DNA from 2 places in the Nicoliella sp. ESL1106 genome. Region 2 is predicted to be linked to the other one. Evidence: riboswitches for the same ligand, from Rfam matches in the RefSeq annotation. Region 2 holds a riboswitch; the other holds the start of a gene.

Region 1 (11,539 bases), 350 kb from region 2:
GCTTCATTCCAATCTTACGGACGCTGGTGCCGTTCATCGCGGCCACCGGGAAGATGAATTACAAAAAGTTCATTTTTTACAACGTGACTTCCGGATTCGCCTGGGTATTGCTGTGTTGTGGGGCTGGTTACTTCTTTGGTAACATTCCATTCATTCAAGAGCACTTCTCGGCAGTCGTATTAGGGATCATCGTGGTTTCATTAATCCCAGCATTAATTGGCTTGATTCGCCAAAAAGTAAAGAAATAACATTCAGAAAAGCGGTCCCCTTAAGCAAGTAGTAAGGGGGCCGCTTTTAATTGTAGTCAACAGTTGTCTAGCATATAATGATAATTAAGATATTAACTGGGGGCTTTAAAAAATGATCACTAAAATCAACCAAACTACTAAGGCGCAACTAAAGCGCATCATGTCAATTTGGCTTACAAGTAACTTAGCAGCAAACGCCTTTGCCGGCAGTGATTACTGGATGAATCGTTACAGTCCGATTAGAAAACAACTTTTGGCAGCCACCGTTTACGTTGCTATTAATGATGAGCAAATCATTGGAGGCGCAGCAATTTTAGATGATCAGCTGATCGGTCCATTCGTTGATCAAAATTTTCGCCAACAAGACATTGCTACCCAGTTACTAAATCAATGTAAAGCTGAAGTTGCCCAGATTAGTACCTCAGTGTACCTAAAGAACCCCACTGCCATTATGTTCTATGAACAAAACGATTTCGTGATCAAGGGGCAGTTCATTGAAGAAGCCACCAACGAAGTAAGGTATCAAATGAAATGGCATAAAGACTAAAAGCGCTACGCCATAAAAGACTTACTGAGACTAATGATAATAATTTTCCATAATTCATGATTAACCACTTCAATTATGTTTTTAAAAATCACTTTAAAGATTTATTGTTTTAATGAAGCGTTTACATACGGTTGGGGGTAGAAAAATCTTTTTTAATTTAATTCCTTAATATAATTATGATATACTATAATATATCAAATGTTTATATTGGAAAGGATAATATTCTTATGTCATCAGTTAATATTCCAGGTCAATGGGACTTGTACTCATTTACTGGTTTACCAGATATATATCATTGGAAACCAGGGATAGAGGCTAACAATAGATGGTCGATCGCATATAAGGAATATAAACGTAAAAGCAGTTCTTATCATGCGACTTCTGTAGCGTTTTCAATCATTGGTATTTTTTTAGTAGCTTCATCTAGTTTACTTACTGCTTTTGCGGGAATACTGTTATTTATAGCTTCCTTTCTTTTGAGTAGACGTGGACCATTTTTTAATGCAGCGCTTGATAAGAACAGTCGTGCTCAAAATCATTTTACAAACGTTAGTTACCAGCACACAGATACTTTTATTCAACCATTAGTTAATTATTTTAACTTAGGACCATGGAGAAGTTTCAGAGTTAAAAGAGAATGTATTATCTATAATCAAGATATAGTTATATATTTCGATGCTGATAATTCACTACTAGTTGTCTATAATAGAGACTGCATAAAAGAAGTAAGTCGGGAAAGAGTACATACCGGTTCCCATTCTACTGGTTCATCCAATTCATTTGGTGTTGCTTACGCTAATGGAAATACTGGTAATGCTGTTGGAACAGCATATACTAATAGTGAAATAAATAGCACAGATAACTATGAATGGCATTTTGACCTTTTAACCAACTTTATGAATCATCCTAGAGTTTCTTTTGTATTGCCAGATTCACCACAAGCAGAAAACTTTGTTAAAGAAGCTTGTGGGATCCTACAAAAATAAGAATGTTTTTATTTTTCATTTCATCCTAAATATTAAGCACTACACCCTTAAGTTTGTAAAAAATTTAGGGGTGTTTTTGTATGGCCAACATTAGTGCTAAAAGATCATGAAAGTGATTGGAGAAATTATTTCTTTAACATCAAGGAGCTAAATTACAAAAACTAGGCGGAAAGTCCTCGATCCAATACCGATAACTTTCCGCCTAGGAAAAAAATATATTAATGTACAAACTTTAGGGCACACATCAACTACGACGCAGCTTTTTTATTTACATTTACTAATTTTTCAATCGGTCTAAATCAATGGAATGCTCATCCTTAGCAATCATGATTGACGTTGTAACATCGCCCATCACATTTAAGATGGTCCTGAAGATACCAATCAACCAATCGGCTCCAGCAATGATTCCCACCCCACTGATTGGTAGACCAAGGGTTGGTAAAACGATTGCTAGTGATACCAATCCACCACCTGGGATAACGACCGTCCCAAGACAGGCCAGCGTCGATACCATGATAATCTTCAATCCGATGCCCACCGTCAACGGGACTCCGAATAATTGCAACATCGTAACACTTGCTAACCCTAGATACATGGATAAGCCATTACTATTTAGGGTCATTCCTAATGGCAGAACCAATTCGCGAACGGATTCCCCGATACCGAGACGTTTATTGGCATCAAGCATTTCCATTGGTAATGCTGCGGCTGATGATGCCGTAGTCGCAGCAATTAGAATGATTCGTGAACACTTCAAAAGAATTTTCAATGGCGAAACCTGTGTTTTAAAACTACAAATACAGATCAAACCAATCAGAAATAAAATCACAGCAACCGCATAGATGATAATAAACATCAATAGCGGGAATAAAATTTTTATCCCGTTGGTTGCGATACTGCCGATTAGTAAAGAGTAAATCCCCAGCGGCGCACCAATTAGGATCGTATTCATCATTTCGATCAAAATATGATTACACTTATCAATCGCACCCAAGACTAAATCGAATTGCCCCCGACGATTGATTCGCATAATTGTAAATCCACAAATAATTGCAAAAATCGTGATTTGAATGACCTGACCGGCACTTAAAGCTTCAAAAATATTCTGCGGAAAAAATGATAGAATCGTATCGGAAATCGAAGGCGACTGTTTATGAACCAACCCGCTGGCGTGACTTGCTAGGTTCAAGTTCAACCTAATTGGTAACCCGACTAATAAACCAACCACAGCTGCAGCAATCGTGGTGGCTAGAAAAATCATCACCATTTGCATTCCAATCTTACGAAACTGACCGACGGAAAAGTGGCCCACAGCTGAAATTACCGAACAAGTTACCAGTGGGATTACTATCATTTGAAGAAGGCGTAAAAAAATTTCACCAAATATTTGTAACCACGCCACCTTGGAACCACCAATTCCACCAATTAAGATTCCAATCAACATTCCCAGAAGAATTTTCAGGGTTAAGTTCTGTTTCAACTTCATTTTCAGTCTCCTAATAGGCTTGTTTTTGTAAGATCATCGATAAGAAATGTACCCCCGCATTTAGATCAGCAGCGACTGTAAACTCATCGGGACGATGGCTAATTCCATTACTGCTGGGAACAAATACCATTGCAGTCGCAACGGCCTTGCTCATTATCTGACTATCATGTCCTGCTCCAGATGCCATTTCTAAAAATGTGATTTCAGATTGACGCGCTAAATCTTGGTTAACATTTAGAAGCTGATGGTTTAACTGGGTAACAGGAACCTGTAAATAACGATCGATGATTCCACGCTGCCTTTTAACTAATTCATTTAAGCGGAATTCAAAATCATCCAGTTGATCCTCAGAATCAGACCTGCAATCAATCGTAAAGCTAAACTGTCCACTGATAACGTTGCTAACGTTGGGGTGGTTCATGACTTTACCAATCGTCAAAACGAACGGTTGTTTAAAACGATTGCCCAATTGATAAATCGAATCAATTAGATGACACCCTTTTCTTAGCGCATCACAGCGCCCCTGCATCGGTGTCGTTCCAGCATGGTTAGCATGTCCATTAATATCCACAGTATAGCGCCGTTGCCCAACGATCGAATTTACTAACCCAATCGATGCGTTCGTTCTTTCTAATTGGGGACCCTGTTCAATGTGTAATTCCGTAAAAGCATCAGGTAACTCACAATTACGCAAAGTAACTTGTGGTTGACTAGTCAATTGCTCAACGGCCTTTTTTCTAGCAGCTTCAAAGCTAGTCCCATTTGCATCGACTAATTTTGGCGGAAGCGTTTTATTGACATAGTATTTCGAACCCGTAAAAGTGGCGGGAAAACGACTCCCCTCTTCCTCACTAAATGAGATCAAGCGCAGCGTTTTATTCGGCTTGCCATTTTTGGATACTGTATCAACAATCGCCTTTAATCCACCCAAAACGCCATATAGTCCATCATACTTACCACCATGATCGACCGTATCCATATGGGAACCAACCGCAATCACCGAATCCGTTTGCCCGATGAAGTCTAAAAAGACGTTTCCAACCATGTCAACGGTCGCCTTAAAACCCAGTCGCTGTCCTAAGTGAATCAACCGAATTTGATTTTCAATCCAGTATTCATCATAAACCAATCGGTGTTGTCCTTCATCGGAATCAACAGTAAATTGATCTAACCAATCGTTTAAATTAAGCGTTCCTTTCATCACCATGACAGTGCCTACTTACTAACCCCAAGCAGTGGTGAAGAAGCAACCGCACCACTATTAACTACCCGTCCTGGCTTAGCAAGGTATGCTTTGCGCCCAGCTTCAACCGCTAGCTTAAATGCTTCTGACATTAATGGGATGTCGCCAGCAGTTGCCATTGAAGTATTCGCCATTACGGCATCAATTCCCATTTCCATGGCTTCAGCAGCTTGACTAGGCCGTCCAATTCCGGCATCAACAATCACTGGTACTTCGATTTCGTTGACCAAAATTTGAATTAGGTCCTTAGTGGCTAAGCCGCGGTTAGTCCCAATCGGTGCGCCTAATGGCATCACCGCTGATGCTCCAGCTTCAACTAACCGCTTTGCAGTGATTAAATCTGGTAAGAAGTATGGCATTACGGTAAAACCTTCATCAGCTAAAATGGAAGTCGCCTTGATCGTTTCTGCATTATCGGGCATTAAGTATTTTTTGTCTGGAATCACTTCTAGCTTAATGAAATCACTGCCGCTTAATTCGCGCGCGATTCGAGCCATCCGAATTGCTTCTTCGGCATTTTTACAACCAGAAGTATTCGGTAAGATAGTGACATTTTCTGGAATAAAGTTTAAGATATTTTCGGCTGCTGCTTCGGTTCTACGCAATGCCATTGTGATAATTTCAGCCTTGGCATTATGAACTGCAGCATCAATTAGGTCGTATGAATATTTACCTGAACCTAAGATAAACCGTGATGTAAAATGGTGTCCGTTAATTACTAAATCGTCTTTAATTGCCATGTTAAATTTCCTCCTTATTTTCAACCACTGGTAGTTGCATGAGTAATCTTAAAATTGCGTTTGCTTGATGACCGGCACAAATAATTACCCGTGGTGCCATCAATCCCTCTGATCCACTCGTCTGACCATCACCACTAATGTAGACGTTTGGGGATTGTTGTTTGGTTTGAATTTGATTTGCACCATGGACCCCCGCTAATCCGTTGCCCATTACTAATGGTTTATCTGGAAAAGCACTGGTCGCCCCATCGAGTAGCATCGCCTTGGCAGCAGGGTTATCAAAAGCTTCACAAATAATGTCACAGTCAGCAAAGAGTTGCTCAATATTTTCAGCACTGACCTTTGTTTTAATCGCATCCACTTTAATAAAGGGATTAAATTCTAATAAATTTTGCTTTAATGCAGTGACCTTTGGCATCCCAATTTGACTGAACTTGAACTGTTGGCGGTTCAAGTTGCTTAATTCCACATCGTCAAAATCGATTAGGGTCAAATGACCCACGCCTGAACGCGCCAATGCAATTGCAATGTTAGATCCTAACCCGCCTGAACCTGCAATCGTAACATGTGCATTCTTTAGGGCCTGATACGAGTTGTCAACATTGCGATCCTTCATCTGCATAAAAAAATCTTCAACACTGATTCCATCAATTTGAACCGTCATTGCTAACCACCTCCTACGAACGAAATTAATTCAACGTGATCATTTGGATTTAAAGTAATTCCATCGATTTCATTGCGATGGACGATTGATCCGTTTAATTCGACCACAACGTTATCTTGATGCTGAGCATATTGAGCCAATAAGAATGATAGCGGTTTTCCCGCCAATGCTTCCACTGGCTTTCCATTAATGGTTACCAAAGTAAAAACCTCCTTTCTAGACCCAAGAAAGGAGGTTTTTTAACGCACTAGTTAAGATTAAACCCCTTCCTTCGGTAGTATCAACTACATCAGGTTCAATGAGTATAATCTCAGCCAATTACTTGGCACCCCAGTGTTTAAATTATCATCACAATTGTAAATAAAAAACGGTTCCCCTAGTAAAACCCAGGAGAACCGTCCTAATTATTCGATAATTAATCAGCGATAAAAGAACTGCATCTCCCTTCGCTGGTATTAACCAAATCAGGTTCAATGGGTATGATCTCAGCCAATTGCTTGGCACCCCAGATACAATGTGATAAATATTTAATTTTGAACACCCATATATTAACACTAAGCTTAAAAATTTGTCAACAATAAAATTTTAAGCCTAGGACAGTTTGATAAAAAGCTAGCAACAAAAAATATCTTATTATCGAACGATAATAAGATATTTTTTAATATTATCCATTTATACTTGCTTCTGATTTTCTTTGGCTAATCAATACATATCCACCAAATCCAACTGCCCATACAATTGCAGCAATGGCACCTACAACATCATCGGGAATGAAGAATAAACTAGCGAAGATTACCAAAAAGAAAGCGATGGTGAGCGGACTGGTAACATTGTACCAAGGCGTTTTAAACCCATTTTCAATATAATCACTTGATTGACGATATTTCCGATGTGCAAGCATTGTTAATGCGTATACCAAGATATACATATCACTAGATGCACCAGTTACGATTGTAAAGACTGCTCCAGTCGCTGCACTAAGGCTCATAATTGGAGTGATCAATGCCAAACTAGCTGATAGTAAAATGGCAGCTGCCGGAACCCCAGAATTAGAGATTTTACCAAACTTTTCCTTCATGAAGCTGCCTTCCTTCGCTTCAGTCGCTAGTTGGTAAAAGTGACGCCCAGCTGAGAAGATACAGCTATTTAATGCCGAAGCAGCAGAAGTTAGAACCACAAAGTTGATCACAGCTGCAGCAGCTGGAATTCCAACCAATTGGAAAACTTGAACGAATGGACTTTTATCTGGTGAAAGCGAAGTCCATGGAATAATTCCCATAATTACCACCAATGCACCAATGTAGAATAGTAAGATGCGAAGTAAGGTTTCATTAACTGCCTTCTTGATCACGTGCCGTGGATCCTTTGCTTCACCAATCGTGATACTTACGAATTCAATTCCTTGAAAGGCGAAGAATACCATTGGAAACGCAGAAATAAAGTTAAATGAACCGTGGGGGAATAATGTCAAATTATTAGTAATGTTAGCAAGTGATGCATGACCAAGTGGCGTTGCGCTGTGTCTAAAGATCATAAAAATCCCGGTAACGATCAAAGCAACGATTGCGATAATTTTGATCATTGCGAACCAGAATTCGGTTTCACCAAACAGACGCGCAGCCACTAGGTTTAAGCCACAAAGAACAGCCAAAAAGACGACTTCAATCAACCATGCTGGCAGATTAGGAAACCAGAATTGTACATAAGTGGCCACCGCAGTTACTTCAGCCATACAGACAAACACCAACCCGATCCAGTAGGTCCAACCTGTGAATCGACCTGCAGCAGGTCCTAGATACTTAGTAATAAATGATACAAACGTGTGGTGCGATGGATCTGAATAAAACATTTCTCCAATTGCACGCATCATCAAGAAGAAGAACAATCCTAAGACTAAGTATACGATCAAAATGGATGGTCCCGTTTTAGAAATCGTCGTCCCTGATCCTAAGAATAGCCCAGTTCCAATCGTGCCACCAATTGCAATCATTTGCACATGTCGGTTACTCAATGAACGGTAAGTTCCATCTGGATTTTCTTTAATGTTTGAGTTAGCCATGATCAACACATCCTTTACCAATTTTATAATTACCTAAAATAAATGTAATAAAAAGTTACGTGACGTCCCGTTGATTCACATAACATTAAAATAAAATTAACTTTTTCTCATTTAATTTTAATTTATTCTATCACATTTATTTCGAAAAGCAAAGCTTTTTTCAAAAAAATTGGTTTTTATGCTTTTTTAGCGTGATAAAGGGGTTATTTATTCAAAATCAGCTGACTATTATACATGTAATTATTGATAACATTATAAGGAGCTTTTAATAATGTCCTGAATCGCTTTATTATCATCTTGTCGCCCAATTGTAATTCGAATCCAATTTGGTTGTTGGCCAACCCGAACTTGGTAGCCCTTTTGGAGTAATTCATTTGCGATTTTATCGGCATCAGCACTTTGAAAATAAATAAAATTGGCTTGCGATGGATAGTATTTTAAATTAGCTTGCTTTAAAAATTGTTCCCATCCATCACGTTCAGTCTTATTATTATTTACCGTTCGTTGAACAAATTCAGGATCGCTAAGCGCAGCAACTGCGGCAACTTGGGAAAGCGTATTGAGGTTATACGGTAGGCGGACCGCTTGCATATACCCCGCGCGTTTAGCGTCCATAATGATATAGCCAACCCGATAGCTAGCTAAACCATAAGCTTTTGAAAAAGTCCGCATCACCGCTAAATTATCGAACTCTTTTAATAATGGGACGGCTGAAGAATCCTTAGCACTGGTTACGTATTCAATGTATGCTTCATCAATGAGCACCAAGACATCCTTAGGCACTTTTAACATAAACTGGCGGATCGATTCGACTGAATTATAGCCCCCAGTCGGGTTATTAGGATTACAGAGCCAGACTAAGCTCGTATTTGCATTAATTTGGCTCAAAAATGCAGGAAGATCATTTTGACCATCAGCATTAACTGCAACCTTGATCGTCTTAGCGCCTTCGATTTCAGCATTGATTTGATACTCAGAAAAAGTGGGTTCTGAAACAATTACCTCATCGCCAGCATTCAAAAAAATGCGCGAAACCATTGAGATTATTTCATCCAATCCACAACCAAAAACAATATTTTGGCTAGAAACCTTTAACTTGTTAGCGATTAAGTTGCGTAGCTCCGTACAATTACTATCAGGATAATAGTTTTCCGACTGTGGAACTGCAGAAGTGACTGCCTTAGCAACCTGTGGAGAAGTCCCATACGGATTTTCATTTGCTGATAAACGGACAATTCGATTTAATCCGTACTTTTTCTTAAGTTGCTCAATCGCAACTGGTGGGACGTAGTTTTCTAGCCCTTTAACTGCACTCTTCATTGGAAATCACTCCATTCTATAACTTTTTAATTGGGGCCCGATCTTTGTATTGACTCATTTTGCCCACTCGCGAACCAAGTTCGGTCTTAATTTGATCAAAAGACACGCCAGATTCGACCAATAACACCATTAAGTGGTATAGCATATCAGCGGTTTCATATTGTAATTCCTTAGGATCCTTATTTTTGGCGGCAACGATGACTTCCGTTGTTTCTTCACCGACTTTTTTAAGAATCTTGTCCAAGCCCTTGGTGAATAAATAATCAGTATATGAACCTTCGATTGGTTCTGCTTTCCGCTTCTTGACCATTTCATATAATTCTTCTAAGTTTTGTTTATCCATTATTATCGACTCCTTTTTTAAATTCAACTGGGTTAAAAAAACAACTTACATGACCAGTATGACAAGCTGGCCCATTCGGCACAACGGATACTAATAGGGTGTCGCCATCACAATCCAGTTCCATTTTAGTTACCCGTTGTGTATTTCCACTCGTTTCACCCTTATGCCATAATTCATTTCGCGAACGTGACCAAAACCACGTCTCACCGCTTTCGATCGTTCGTTGATAACTCTCTGGATTCATCCAAGCAACCATTAAAACTTGTTTAGTGTTCGAATCAATCACAACGGTGGTCAATAGTCCAGATAGCTTACTAAAGTCTGGTTTCATATTCTAACGGAGACCCCCTCGTTTTCTAATTGTTGTTTGACTTCCGGAATCGAAAGCATTTGATAGTGAAAAACAGATGCGGCTAGTGCCCCTGTGACCTTGGTGTTCTTAAATAAATCAACAAAGTCAGCTACTCGGCCCGCACCACCAGAAGCAATGATCGGTACATCCACTAATTGACCAATCTGCTGGTATAATTTTTCATCAAATCCGTCCTTAGTTCCATCTTGATCCATACTAGTGATCAACAATTCTCCAGCTCCCTTAGCAACCGCTAATTGCGCCCATTCAGTTGCTGAAATTTTAGTATTTTTAGTCCCACCATGGGTATAAACAACATACTTTTGAGCTGCTGCATCCCATTTCACGTCAATGGCCACCACAATTGCTTGACTACCAAATCGTTTCGCCCCTTCGGTTATTAAATTCGGATTAGCAATTGCAGATGAGTTAATTGAAATTTTATCAGCTCCGGCGTGTAATAACGCTTCCATATCTGAAATCGAACTAATCCCACCACCGACCGTCAGTGGCATAAAAACTTGTTGAGATACATCAGCTACTACATCGACCATTGTTTTGCGCTTCTCATTAGTTGCCGTAATGTCTAAGAACACTAATTCATCAGCTCCCTGTTGCTCATAGGTTGCTGCAATTGCAACGGGGTCACCAACATCTTTTAAGTTAACAAAGTTAACCCCTTTTTTGACCCGTCCATTTGCAATGTCCAAACATGGAATAATTCGTTTTGCTAACATTTATTCGCCTCCGCAACTTCTTTTAGCGTTACTTTTTGATCTGCGATTGCCTGACCAATAATGACATCGTCAATTCCAATCGACTTTAGTTTGATCACGTCTGAAAAGTCTCTAATGCCACCAGAGGCAACGAGCGTTAATTCTGGGAATTGATGTTTTAAACTTCCTAATAAGTCTAGATTGGGGCCACTTAACGTCCCATCAGTTTTGGTATCTGTAATGATAAACCGATCCGCCCCAACGGATGCCATCTTATTGATCAAGGTAGCCATTTTAACGTTCGATTGCTCTACCCAACCTTCGGTAGCAACCATTCCGTTGGCCCCATCAACACCAATCGTAATGTGTTCACTACCGTATTTTTGAATCATGGCAGTGGTAAATGCTGGATTCTTTAATGCTACCGAACCCAAGATTACCCGTGAAAGCCCATTTGCCAAATACATCTCAATTGTAGCTTCATTTCTAATTCCACCGCCAATTTCAGTTTGTCCATCAATGATGGCCGCAATTTGCTTTGCTAATTCAACGTTGGTCGGTAATCCATCCTTTGCCCCATCCAAGTCAACCAAGTGTAAATTTTGAATTCCACTGGTGCGAATCGATTTTGCTTGGTCGATTGGATCTGCGTTCACGAGGGTTGGCTTTTGATAGTTACCTTGGTACAGTCTAATGCTGCTACCCGCCCGCAAGTCAATTGCTGGATAAATCATTTGACCACCGCCTGTTCGAAGAATGTTTTTAAAAGCGTTAAACCAACTTGCCCGCTTTTTTCGGGATGAAATTGAAAACCATAGATATTATCACGATTGAC
Region 2 (11,539 bases):
AACTAAAATTGCATTGGACACCCCATTAAAAACTAGATAAGCACTTTCTTTGAAACTAGACTTTGCTTTAACATTTGACATGTTAGCAGCATTCATCTGTGGTGAATCTTTTTCTGTCGAATTCATCATATTGAATCAACTCCTTTACTATGAAATATATATTATGTATCGATTAGAAAAAGTTAGAATTTGATTAAATTTCTTTTCGATGTTTATAATTAAAACATAATCTTTTTAATTCGTCAAGCAAAATTTTAGATTTCATAAATAAATCAGTGTATAATTATTTAGTTTACTAATAATAAAGGAGTGTTCATCTTGAATATTTTAGTTGGTGCACCTAATGAAAACTTTGATATCGAACAAATGAAACAAAAAATGGTTAAACATCCTGGTTTGATGAAAGAAAACCTCTTTTTTGCTGACCAACAATTATCTGAAATGGATTTAAATTCAATTGACGTCATCATTGGTTACGATCATAAATTGGTTCCAACAATTATTAATAATCCAAAAAGTCAATTAAAATGGATACAAGCCCTTTCAGTCGGGGTAGATTATTTCCCACTTGCAAAAATGAGGGAACGGGGGATTAGATTAGCTACGGTCAAGGGAATTCATTCTGAACCGATTGCTGAAACGATCATGGGGATGATTTTTAATCAATATCGGAACTTAGAGCGGATCACCAAAATGAACCGATGGGAAAAGCCGACGCATCCATTCAAGATCCTAGAAGATCGCAGTGTGGTAATTTATGGGACTGGTGCAATTGGGATGCGGTTAGCAGAAATTTTACATGTGTTTAACGTTAAAACTATTGGAATCAATCGCAATGGACATCAAGCTAAGTTCTTTGATGAAACATTCACCATGACGGACTTTAATGCGGACGTAGTGAATGCGGATATTATTATTAATTCACTACCCTTGATTCCAGCCACCGATAAATTCTTTGACCAAGCCTTTTTCAACCGTTTAACTAATCATCCCATATTCATCAATGTGGGACGCGGTGGCAGCGTCGTTACAAATGATTTGATCGATGCATTGAATCAACAAATTGTAAGTGCAGCATCCTTAGACGTAGTGGATCAAGAGCCATTAACAGATAACAGCCCGCTTTGGCAAATGGAAAATGTATTTATTTCTCCGCACATTGCTAGTTTGTTCGATCAGTATGGCGAACAATCGTTAGAAATTTTCTCAGAAAATCTTCGCGAGTATGAATATGACGGTGCATTATTGGTCAATGAGGTTAATTTGAACAAATAAAATAAAAGGGTCCCATTTTTAACTGGAAAATGGGACCCTTTTGGGACTATAATTGAATAATATTACATAAAAAGGTAGTGAAAAAATGCATTTTAGTATTAGTCAACTCCTACTACTTTTTCCGTTCGGCTTTCTTGCGGGAATCGTAAGTAGTACGGTCGGCATGGCTTCACTAGTGTCTTATCCAGCGTTATTATACGTTGCTGGATTACCACCAGTCTATGCGAATGTCACCAATAGTTCATCAGTTATTTTTAACGGGATCGGTTCTGGATTGTCATCAATGCCGGAATTGAAGGGACACGTAAAGCAGTTAATTACCACCTCCATCTTTATTTTTGGTGGTAGTATCATGGGAACGTTCCTATTACTTCATTTTTCAAGTGCTTCTTTTACCAAGTTAGTACCATTCTTCATCTTATTTGCTGCACTTACGATGATATGGCCAAAGAAAAAGGGAGCAGAGCTTCAGAAACGTGAAGTTGGTAAATTAGGACAGATCCTATACTCAGTTGCCATCTTTTTAACGGGAGCCTATGTTGGTTACTTTGGGGCCGCTTCTGGAATTATCGTTAATGCAATCTTATCAAAAATCACTAATGAGAAATACGCTGTTTACAACGCGATTAGAAACGTTTCATCATTCTTCGGTAATTTGGTTGCCATGATTATTTATGCATTTCAATCCCATGTTTACTGGATTTTAGTGTTACCACTGGGATCTGGATCGTTAATCGGCAGTTACATTGGCCCTAAGATCGTACGGATCATCCCTGAAAAGGTAATCAAATGGATCGTGGCCATCTTAGCATTCGGCCTTGCAATCCAATTGTTTATTCAAGCATATTAAAATAAAAAGCGTCTTACCTGATGGTAGGGCGCTTTTGTGTGTCGTAATCAAAAATTGTAAATTATAATTGATGGATTTTCATTCGCGTATCGATTTCATTATCATTGATCGTTGCTAGTTGGTTATATAATTCAACGAAAAATGATGCTGGTTGGTTAGGGTATTTTTCCCCCGCAATTTCACCAGCGATACTAAAGGTAGCAGTTGCTCGAACTAACGATTTAAGATCATTTTCAACTGCAATTGCGGTAGCTAAGATCCCATCTAGCATGTCACCAGAACCAACGTTTGTTTGAAAATATGGATGGCCGTTATCGACTGAGTAGGTTGTATTGCCATCTGTAACGATATCTCTTTCTCCAGATAAGACGACCCAACAATCGTATTTTTGAGCCACTTTTTGGGCAATTGACGCAACATCTGCATCTCCATTTCCAGCATCGATTCCATTTGCAGTCCAGTTAACGTTTGCAAGATAGGCGATTTCACCAGCATTACCACGGATCACATTGAACTTGACTTCCTTAGCAGCACGGAAAAAATTATCCTGGCGTAGTTCAGTTGCACCAATGGCAACTGGATCGATCACGACGGGAATCCCACGTTTATTTGCGACCTTCCCACTTGCGATTACATTTTTCAACGTATCTTCATTAGTGGATCCCATGTTGAAAACAGCTGCTGATGCAATGTTAGTTAGGGCAGCTGCCTCGCGTTCATCCGTGAACATGATGGGTGAGCCTCCGTAAAAATTGATTGCATCCGCTACGTGTTGGGGGGTCACCATGTTGGCAACGTTTAAAATCACTGGATTGAGCTTATGAATTGATTCAATCGTTAACATTATGCTTCTCCTTTCAATACCTGAATCGTATGGGCAACTTCTTTACTTTGCATAATATCAGAAATAACGGCAACACCACTAACAGAATGCTTTAGAACTGATGCTACATTATTTTCATGGATTCCACCAATGGCAACAATGGGCTTCAATGTCGCTTGGTTCATCTGAAATAGGCCATCTAAACCAATCGGTTCCTTAGCATTATCCTTACTGTGAGTTGAAAAGACTGGGCCGACACCTAAGTAATCAACGCCCGTTAAGTCACCGCTAGCAACTAATTCATCAATATTATGAACTGATAGACCAACAATCATCCCATTTGCTTCAGCTACGACGTCTTGAATTGGTGTGTCACTTTGGCCAACGTGAATTCCATCAGCATTAATTTGGCGCGCTAACTCAAAATCATCATCCACAATTAATGGAATCGAGTACTTGCTAGTAATCTGACGAACTTGTTTTCCTAATGCTAAGCGATCATCACCGCTCAAGGATCCATGGTCTTTTTCACGGTATTGGAACATAGTAATTCCATTTTGACAAGCCAGCGTTAATTGCTCAATAAATTTATCCTTATCTCCATCAATGTTTTGGGTACCACCAATAAAGTAGACCTTCAACATATCCGTATTAAATTTTAACATCTGTTCCTTCAGCTCCCCAATGATTTAGTGGTCCGTGTCCTTGCCCAACATGAATTTCATGTTGCAAGATCTCATTCATGTAGGCTTTAGCACACTTAATTGCTTTTTCAACATGACAACCCTTGGCAAGTTCTGCCACCATTACTGATGAAAGGGTATCACCAGTACCGTGCTTGCGCTTAGAGTCAACATGTTTACCAGTCATCCAAAAATCGGTGCCATCGGCCAATAGTACATAATCAGCGTTCTCGGGACCATCGCTATGGCCACCCTTAATAACGACATTCCTAGCGCCCAATCTTTGAATTTCTCGAGCAGCATCTTTAATTGCCTCTTTACCTTCGATCTTATGTTTAACGATCGTTTCAGCTTCAGGCATATTAGGTGTAATAATGTCAGCTAACGGGATGAGATCTGAAATCACAGTATCGATCGCATCATCGCTCAGTAGTTTCGCACCACCTTTAGCAACCATAACTGGGTCCACCACTAAGCTGCCGAACGAGTATTTCTTAATATTTTTAGCAACGCATGCAACGTGTTCAGAATCAAATAGCGCCCCTGTCTTAGCCGCCTTAATCACAAAATCATCAGCGATTGAAGCAAACTGAGCATCCACCATTTCGAGGGGAAGGGGATATACCTTTTGAACATCCAATGTATTTTGAGCGGTTACTCCGACCACCACGCTAGTGCTAAACACATGACATTCCTGCATGGTTTTAATATCAGCCATCATCCCAGCACCGCCACCAGAATCAGTTCCAGCAATCGTTAAAGTTTCAGGAAATTCTTTCATTACTTATATTCCTCCTTAGCAGCTTCTAGAGATTCCTTAAATTGCCAGTCTTGTTGATAAAACGCCTGTTCCCAGAACTGCCATTCTAGTTCACAACTCTTTAAGAAGTATTGACTTGCTTCTGCTAGTTCTTCATTAGAAGCATGTTCAGCAAATCGATCAACAAATTCAAACACAGTATCACTCATGGTCTTATCATTTTCCTTACTAGCATAGAACATAATCCAATCATAATAGGGATTATCCTTAGTAGCATACCCTTCACTAACCAAGTGATCAGCGATTTCTGAATAGGTCCAAGGACATGGTTGAAAAGCGGCTAAAATATTCAGTAACGAACCCGTTTCTCCTGCCCGATGCATATGTGATTCATATAAATATGCCTTAGGCGATGGGGTAGCGTGTTGTTGACTTTCATATGTGACCCCCGCAATGTCACAGAAAATATGATGGGGATGAATTTCACTATTTAAGATAAAACTAATTTGACCATTAAAGAAATTCATTAATTCACGGTCATTACATTTAGCAATCGCATTACCATAAATTTTAATGAATTCACTAAGGTATTGATAATCTTGTTGAACATAGAATTTCAATGCCTTGGCAGGGACCTCACCATTAGCAATCCCCTTGATGAAGGGATGTTCGAAAATTCCCTTTAGAATTGGTTGTGCTTGTTGTTTCAATTGATCTGAAAACATGTTGAATCCTCCTAATTAATAACCATCCTGGGAAATAAAAAAAGCTTCCTGAGCAATTCAGAAAGCGCCTATTAATCGTTTTTATTTCGACTTCAGCCACGTTCCTACGCTAGTATTATCTAGAATCAGGTTCAATGGGTATTATCTCAGCCATACGGCACCCCAGTGGACAGTTAGATTATTTAATTACAAAACTAATATACCATATCTACTATTTAGTGTCTATTCACAAACACATAATGGAGTTAAGATTGACATTCTTTAATGGTTAGATTAGAATTCAATTAAAATAATATTAAGTAGGTGATCATTTGACTTATAAAATTGCATTAGCCCAAGCATATTCCGATATTGACCAAAATGTTAATCAAGTTAAATTTAATGACTTTGTTAATCAAGCTGCGGAACACGGCGCTGAATTAGTTGTCTTTCCAGAAATGTTCATGAGCACCATATCACCAACGGCTGGATTGGATGAAATTAATCAACATTCTGAAGCCCTGGATGGCCCATTTGTAACCAATGCAAGACAAACAGCGATGACAAAGCATGTCTGGATCATATTCGGGATGCGTGAAACTAATGATGATAATAATGATAAACGGGTCTATAACACGATCGTTGTCATCAATGATAAGGGTAACATTGTTAGCACCTATCATAAAACGCATCTCTACGATGCATTTGGGACTAAGGAGTCTGATCAGATTAAGCCTGGTAATAAATTATTTGAACCGATTGATACGCCATTCGGTAAAATTGGCTTATTTGTTTGTTATGAGCTTCGGTTCCCAGAAGTAGCGCGTTATGAAGCAATTCATGGCGCTGATATTATTATCATTCCAACAGCTTGGGTTAGCGGGCCACTAAAAGAATATCACTGGAGTTCCTTATTGAAAGCTCGTGCAATTGAAAACACGACCTTCATTGTGGGATGCGATAAACCCGATAGTGACAACCGAGTTGGGTTGAGTCAAGTAGTCGATCCAATGGGAATCGTCGCTGCCCAAGCAGGAACTAACGAAACCATCTTGTATGCTGATATTGATTTAGATGTGATTAAGAAGGTGCGCCAAAAATTACCATCTGCTGCACAACGGATGCCAGAACTATATTATTAGAATAAATTATCCAATAATAAAAACGGTAGCTCCATTTCACTATGGAACTACCGTTTTTTTATTATTGATTGTTATTTGAGAATGCACCAATAACTCCTAATACCACTAAGATGATTGCTCCCCAGAAAAACACTTTCAACATCCAGATGATAGCTGCAAATAATAGGATCCACCAAAGCCAACTACTGAAAAACTTCCATACTAACCAGAGCATCAAAATCGTTATTAATAATACGATAATCACTTCACACCATCCCTTTAAATTAGTCAATTCATTTTAGCACATGAGCAATTTAAATCAACAATCATGTAATAACTTAATTTTAAATTGTGAATCAATTCACTAAGTGTAGAATAAGTAATCTACTATTATTTTGAATGGTTTTCTATATCACTATTATATAGTAACCGTGATATACAAGCCAATTTGGATGATTTATTGTCTGTTACTGAGACGCGCTCAGTGATTGACTTCGCCTTTATAGCTATATAATCATACGAAGTTGTTCAATTAAACTGAATAATAATTTACAAATAAAATAAGCATCTGATCAATTTGCTTTTGATCAGGTGCTTATTTTATTTTTTCAGCTGATTAAGAATATTTAACACATCAGCTTTATTTACTAGCCGATGTGATTTGTAATTATAAAACATCGGTTGATTCGTTTCGATTTGGTCTAAATCATCTTGATTGCTAGTTGATTGAGCAACATCACATGCATCCGCAATTCCGTTAATATCAGGATAACCAAGTTCATCCATGAGGCTACCCAATACTACATCAGGTGATTCGTGCTTTAGTGCTTCAACATACTTTTGCTTATCCACATAGTTCACCTTCCTTAATTAATATTAGCCTAATTTTAACACAGTTGATTCAAAGGGCTTTAAAATAATCACTAAGATAAATTAATTAAATTAGTATTAGATTTTAATTAGATGTTTAATATGGTATGATATTAAAATATATAAAATAAGGAGTTAATATATGATTAAAAACGCAAACGCAATTAAAGAGGGGATTTTAAACGTCCTAAACGGTGTCAGCATCGCAGTAGTGGTTACCCTAATGCCTGCAGCGCTGTTAAATGAAATTCTTAATTACGCTCAACGCTTTTTTCCGAGTTTATCAATTATCAATTCATTAGTTTCATTTGCAATGGTCCTGCTACCAGCTATTTCTGGATTATGTGTCGCAATGTATTTTAAAATGAAGACACTAGAAAGTGCATCGTTAGCATTAGTTGGAGCGATGGGAGCTGGTAACTGGATGATTAGTCCAGCAGGGGGCTTCTCTGTAAAGGGAACTGGTGATGTAATCAACATTATGATCACCATTGCAATTGGGGTGATTATAATTAAGTTAATTAGTCCATGGCTCGGAAGTTATAACGTCTTATTATTACCAACTTTATTAATTATTATTGCTGGTGGTATTGGTCTATTGACCCTCAAACCAGTGCGAATGATTACAAAATTAATTGGTGATCTAGCATTATCTGCAACTGAACTGCAGCCAATTATAATGGGAACTGTAATTGGAATTATCTTTGCAATCCTAATCTTAAGTCCCATTTCTTCAGTAGGAGTTGCTACCGCAATATCACTAAATGGTATTGCGTCAGGATCTGCAAATATTGGAATCACTGCTGCCGCAATTGCATTAGCGATTTATGGTAGTAAAGTTAATTCATTTGGTACCAGTATTGCACACTTTATCGGAACTCCTAAGATTCAAATGGCTAATGTTTTAAAAAAGCCCAAAGTATTATTGCCATTGGCCATTAATGCTGGAATCGCTGGTGGAATTAGTGCATTTTTTGAAATTAAGGGAACGCCCTTAAGTGCTGGATTTGGTTCAGCTGGATTGGTAGGCCCAATTAACGCCCTTAAAGGCGGTGCTGAAATTATGATCATTATTATTACATTCTTGATCGTACCAATTGTTATTGGTTACCTGAGTAAGTATATCTTTATGACAAAAATCCATTACATGTCTGCTGATGATTTTTATTTAAATTATAAATAATGAAAAAAATTCCAACTGAATTAGTTGGAATTTTTTTGTTAAAAGCAAGTTAGGGAATTGAGAATTAATGATATTTGCATTTACTTTACATAACATTTATTATCTGAAGTTATATCTAAAAGGGACTTGTCAATATCATATTCATAATGATTATCTGATTAATGGTTAAATCTATAATTCACATTTCTCCATTTTAAAAATAAGTATGTTAATGATATCATTTCTAGTATAATCGTCTTATAATTAACATAATTTATAAACAAGAAGGTGCTAATAAATGCATATTAATTTTCCTAAACTATCTAAGGATAATCCAACAATTGGCAAAAATAGTAAAATTAAAGATACCAATTTCGGTCAATGGATCGAAATTGGTGAAAGTAACTTAATTGATAACTGTACATTTGGTGACTATGATTACACTGGTCAATATTGTTTTATGCAAAACACGGATCTAGGTAAGTTTAATAGTATTGCCGCAATGGTAAGAATCGGCCCTACTAATCATCCTTATGATCGTGCCGCTCAGCACATCTTTTCTTATAACGGTGGTGCCTATGGCTTTGAGCCTAAGGATCAAGAATACCTAACTAAGCGTAAGGCAATCCGAACTAAGATTGGTAATGATGTTTGGATCGGGCACGGTGTATTGATTCAAAGCGGATTAACCGTTGGTGATGGTGCTGTAATCGGTTCTGGTGCAGTCGTGACCCATGATGTTGAACCATACACAATTGTTGGTGGGGTTCCTGGTAAGAAAATTAAGGATCGATTCCCTGATGAAATCAAGACTGACTTAGCAAAAATCGCCTGGTGGGATTGGTCGCGAGAAAAATTAGAAAAATACTACTTGGACTTTAGATTACCGATTGATGAATTTGTTGCTAAACATATTAATGATTAATAGGATTTAGTGAACTTGTTACTATCGTTCCCTTTAACATATTAAAAAGCAGAGCCCCTGGCCCTGCTTTTTATATTAATATAACAATTCCAAAGATAACAACTGCCACCGTCATCGCAATTGCCATTAACCGATGATCTCGTCGGCTGTCTGGATCATGGTTAATGAAAATCAGCAACCACGTTAAAATGGCTAATGAAAGTAAGATTAGGAATGCTTGGGTTTGACTATTCATACTAATCAACGATCCGCTTGCCTAAAATATTTAGGCTCCGTTGCTTACCATCCATTACAGCAACGTTAGGCATGTGGCCCCAGTCTTTATAACCATTTTTGTGAAATAAATGGAGGCTTGGATCATTATGAGCAAAGATAAATGCGACGATATTTTTCACACCCAGGCGGGCAGCGATTTTTTCAGCGTGGTTCACAGCCGCGTTTCCGATGCCCTTGTGTTGAAATTGATTATCAATGTAAATGCTGATTTCGACTGTTTCCTCATAGGCAGGCCGACCGTAGAAACTGCTTAGGCTGAGCCAGCCAGCTCTGTCATCGTCGTAATTAATTATTAATAACGGACGGTGTTTGGAATCATGCTGTCTGAACCAATCAACACGATCAGCCACTGAAATTGGTTCGAGATCTGCGGTTGCCATTCTGCCTGGAATTGATTCATTATATACATCCACAATGTATGGCAAATCTGATTTAGTAGCGGCGTTAAATTCAATATCGATATTTTCATCATCTAAGTTCATGTTATAAATCCTCCCATTGGCTTAATATCTTATATTATAGTTAAAAACCGCCAATAATGCACCCTTTTTGATTAATTATTAGATTTAATTTTGATATCTCCATCAACTGAATCAATCCGATAAGGTTTATTAGCAAATGTATCTTTCAAACCCTTATCAATTGAGATGTCACCATCGCTTGCGTGAGCACTAATTTTAGCATTGTCTGTACGATCAACCACCCCATCAATATCGCCATCCTCTGTTTTAATGCTTAGGGAGCTTTGAACGTCCTGGTGGTCGAATGTAACATCACCATCAGCGCTGCTAACCTTTAAGTCGTTCCACTTATTTTGACCCAAAGTAACATCACCATCAGTGCTGCCGACTTCACTAATCCCGTTTTTAGTAGTGTTATTGTTCAACTTGATATCCCCATCCGTTGAACTAACCTTTAGGGTGTTGAACTGGTTGGAAGTCAGCTTAATGTCACCATCAGTAGTTTCAATGCTACTGTTGCCACTAAAATGACTGTTCTTAACGTTAATATCGCCATCTGCAGAATCAATGTTAATTCCCTCGGCGCTAACTTTATTCAAGGTGACATCACTAATGTCAGTCAATGATAACTTATTTGTGATCTTAATATTATCCATCACTAGATCAGAATTTGCATTTGCCTGCTGGTAACTGCTTAATGCCTTATCCTTAGGGATGGTAATCGTAATTTTGGCGTTATACTGGGGCGTGGTCCAACCCATAATGTTAAAACCGCCCTTTTCCTTATTACTACCGCTAATTACTAACTCGCCGTTTTGGACCGCATAGTTAGTGTGATACCCGTTGGCATCCGCGCCACTGACTTGATAGCTATCCCCCTGCTTGATAGTGACGTGTGCCTTTTCAGTAACCCGAATGCGATCAAAGGCGGCTAATTTCTTGGTAGATGCTTTACCGTATGATTTTTCACTGACTGAAAAGAATTCATTATGTAAATTGTGCCAGTTGAACCCAACTCGTGAAAGCCCAAATACTGAAATCACGATGCCAAAAAGTAGCAATATTAATCCTGTAATCGTAAATTTTTTCATCATTAACCCCTCTTCTGCTTTTCTGCATCGTTTCTTTTAATCGTCTTATGAGCAAGCCAAGTGCTGAAACTTTTGATTCCCCCGACCAACGCTTTGTAAGACATTAATGCAAACGGAATTAAAATTAGTGAGATTCCTAAAACAATTAATCCCCCACCAATCAACAAGATGCTAACTGTAAAGAAGGTCAACAGATGGGTAAGTGCCCAGAAAAGTACCGCAAAGAACGTAACGATTCCAGCAAAGATGATTACAGCTAGCCCAAATAGTAAGACGAATGCTGCTAATAATAGGCCCAGGATTGTAAGCGATGCCCCCAGTGCTAATGGCACCCAGACTGGCGAGCCCACGATCGCAATTATTATTAACCAAATCGATGGTGTTGAACTACCCTTTGTTTCCCTCCTGGTTGCCATCCGACTATCAGAATCGGTATTGACATAGTCATCTGCTAAGATTTTATTTGCCAACGCTTTGGGACTGCCTAGTTCCTTAACGCAATCTTCGTAATTATCGAAGCCCCCATCTGCTAAATAGT

Evidence for each region. Region 2 has a riboswitch for thiamine pyrophosphate ahead of tenA (thiaminase II). Riboswitches for the same ligand answer to the same signal wherever they lie in the genome.
Region 1: it holds a riboswitch for thiamine pyrophosphate, as region 2 does, so the genes downstream of both, thiS (sulfur carrier protein ThiS) here and tenA (thiaminase II) in region 2, are expected to answer to the same signal.

Annotation. Positions count from the first base shown of each region.
Region 1 is NZ_CP196341.1:389,067-400,605, reverse strand. Features, by position in the region: gene ACSVI6_RS08555 (VTT domain-containing protein) at 1-248, shown strand, start outside; gene ACSVI6_RS08550 (GNAT family N-acetyltransferase) at 361-795, shown strand; gene ACSVI6_RS08545 (hypothetical protein) at 1,023-1,781, shown strand; gene ACSVI6_RS08540 (dicarboxylate/amino acid:cation symporter) at 2,059-3,267, opposite strand; gene ACSVI6_RS08535 (hydantoinase/carbamoylase family amidase) at 3,278-4,474, opposite strand; gene ACSVI6_RS08530 (thiazole synthase) at 4,483-5,250, opposite strand; gene thiF (sulfur carrier protein ThiS adenylyltransferase ThiF) at 5,252-5,914, opposite strand; gene thiS (sulfur carrier protein ThiS) at 5,917-6,114, opposite strand; TPP riboswitch at 6,163-6,257, opposite strand; TPP riboswitch at 6,339-6,432, opposite strand; gene ACSVI6_RS08515 (amino acid permease) at 6,579-7,973, opposite strand; gene hisC (histidinol-phosphate transaminase) at 8,226-9,293, opposite strand; gene hisE (phosphoribosyl-ATP diphosphatase) at 9,310-9,636, opposite strand; gene hisI (phosphoribosyl-AMP cyclohydrolase) at 9,629-9,967, opposite strand; gene hisF (imidazole glycerol phosphate synthase subunit HisF) at 9,964-10,725, opposite strand; gene hisA (1-(5-phosphoribosyl)-5-[(5-phosphoribosylamino)methylideneamino]imidazole-4-carboxamide isomerase) at 10,719-11,438, opposite strand; gene hisH (imidazole glycerol phosphate synthase subunit HisH) at 11,435-11,539, opposite strand, start outside.
Region 2 is NZ_CP196341.1:34,086-45,624, forward strand. Features, by position in the region: gene ACSVI6_RS06925 (PTS sugar transporter subunit IIC) at 1-96, opposite strand, end outside; gene ACSVI6_RS06930 (NAD(P)-dependent oxidoreductase) at 319-1,275, shown strand; gene ACSVI6_RS06935 (sulfite exporter TauE/SafE family protein) at 1,361-2,125, shown strand; gene thiM (hydroxyethylthiazole kinase) at 2,187-2,969, opposite strand; gene thiE (thiamine phosphate synthase) at 2,969-3,613, opposite strand; gene thiD (bifunctional hydroxymethylpyrimidine kinase/phosphomethylpyrimidine kinase) at 3,600-4,412, opposite strand; gene tenA (thiaminase II) at 4,412-5,116, opposite strand; TPP riboswitch at 5,200-5,291, opposite strand; gene ACSVI6_RS06960 (carbon-nitrogen hydrolase family protein) at 5,428-6,237, shown strand; gene ACSVI6_RS06965 (hypothetical protein) at 6,299-6,481, opposite strand; gene ACSVI6_RS06970 (hypothetical protein) at 6,817-7,068, opposite strand; gene ACSVI6_RS06975 (PTS sugar transporter subunit IIC) at 7,229-8,269, shown strand; gene ACSVI6_RS06980 (LbetaH domain-containing protein) at 8,547-9,173, shown strand; gene ACSVI6_RS06985 (hypothetical protein) at 9,244-9,408, opposite strand; gene ACSVI6_RS06990 (GNAT family N-acetyltransferase) at 9,410-9,931, opposite strand; gene ACSVI6_RS06995 (DUF4097 family beta strand repeat-containing protein) at 10,003-11,001, opposite strand; gene ACSVI6_RS07000 (DUF1700 domain-containing protein) at 11,004-11,539, opposite strand, start outside.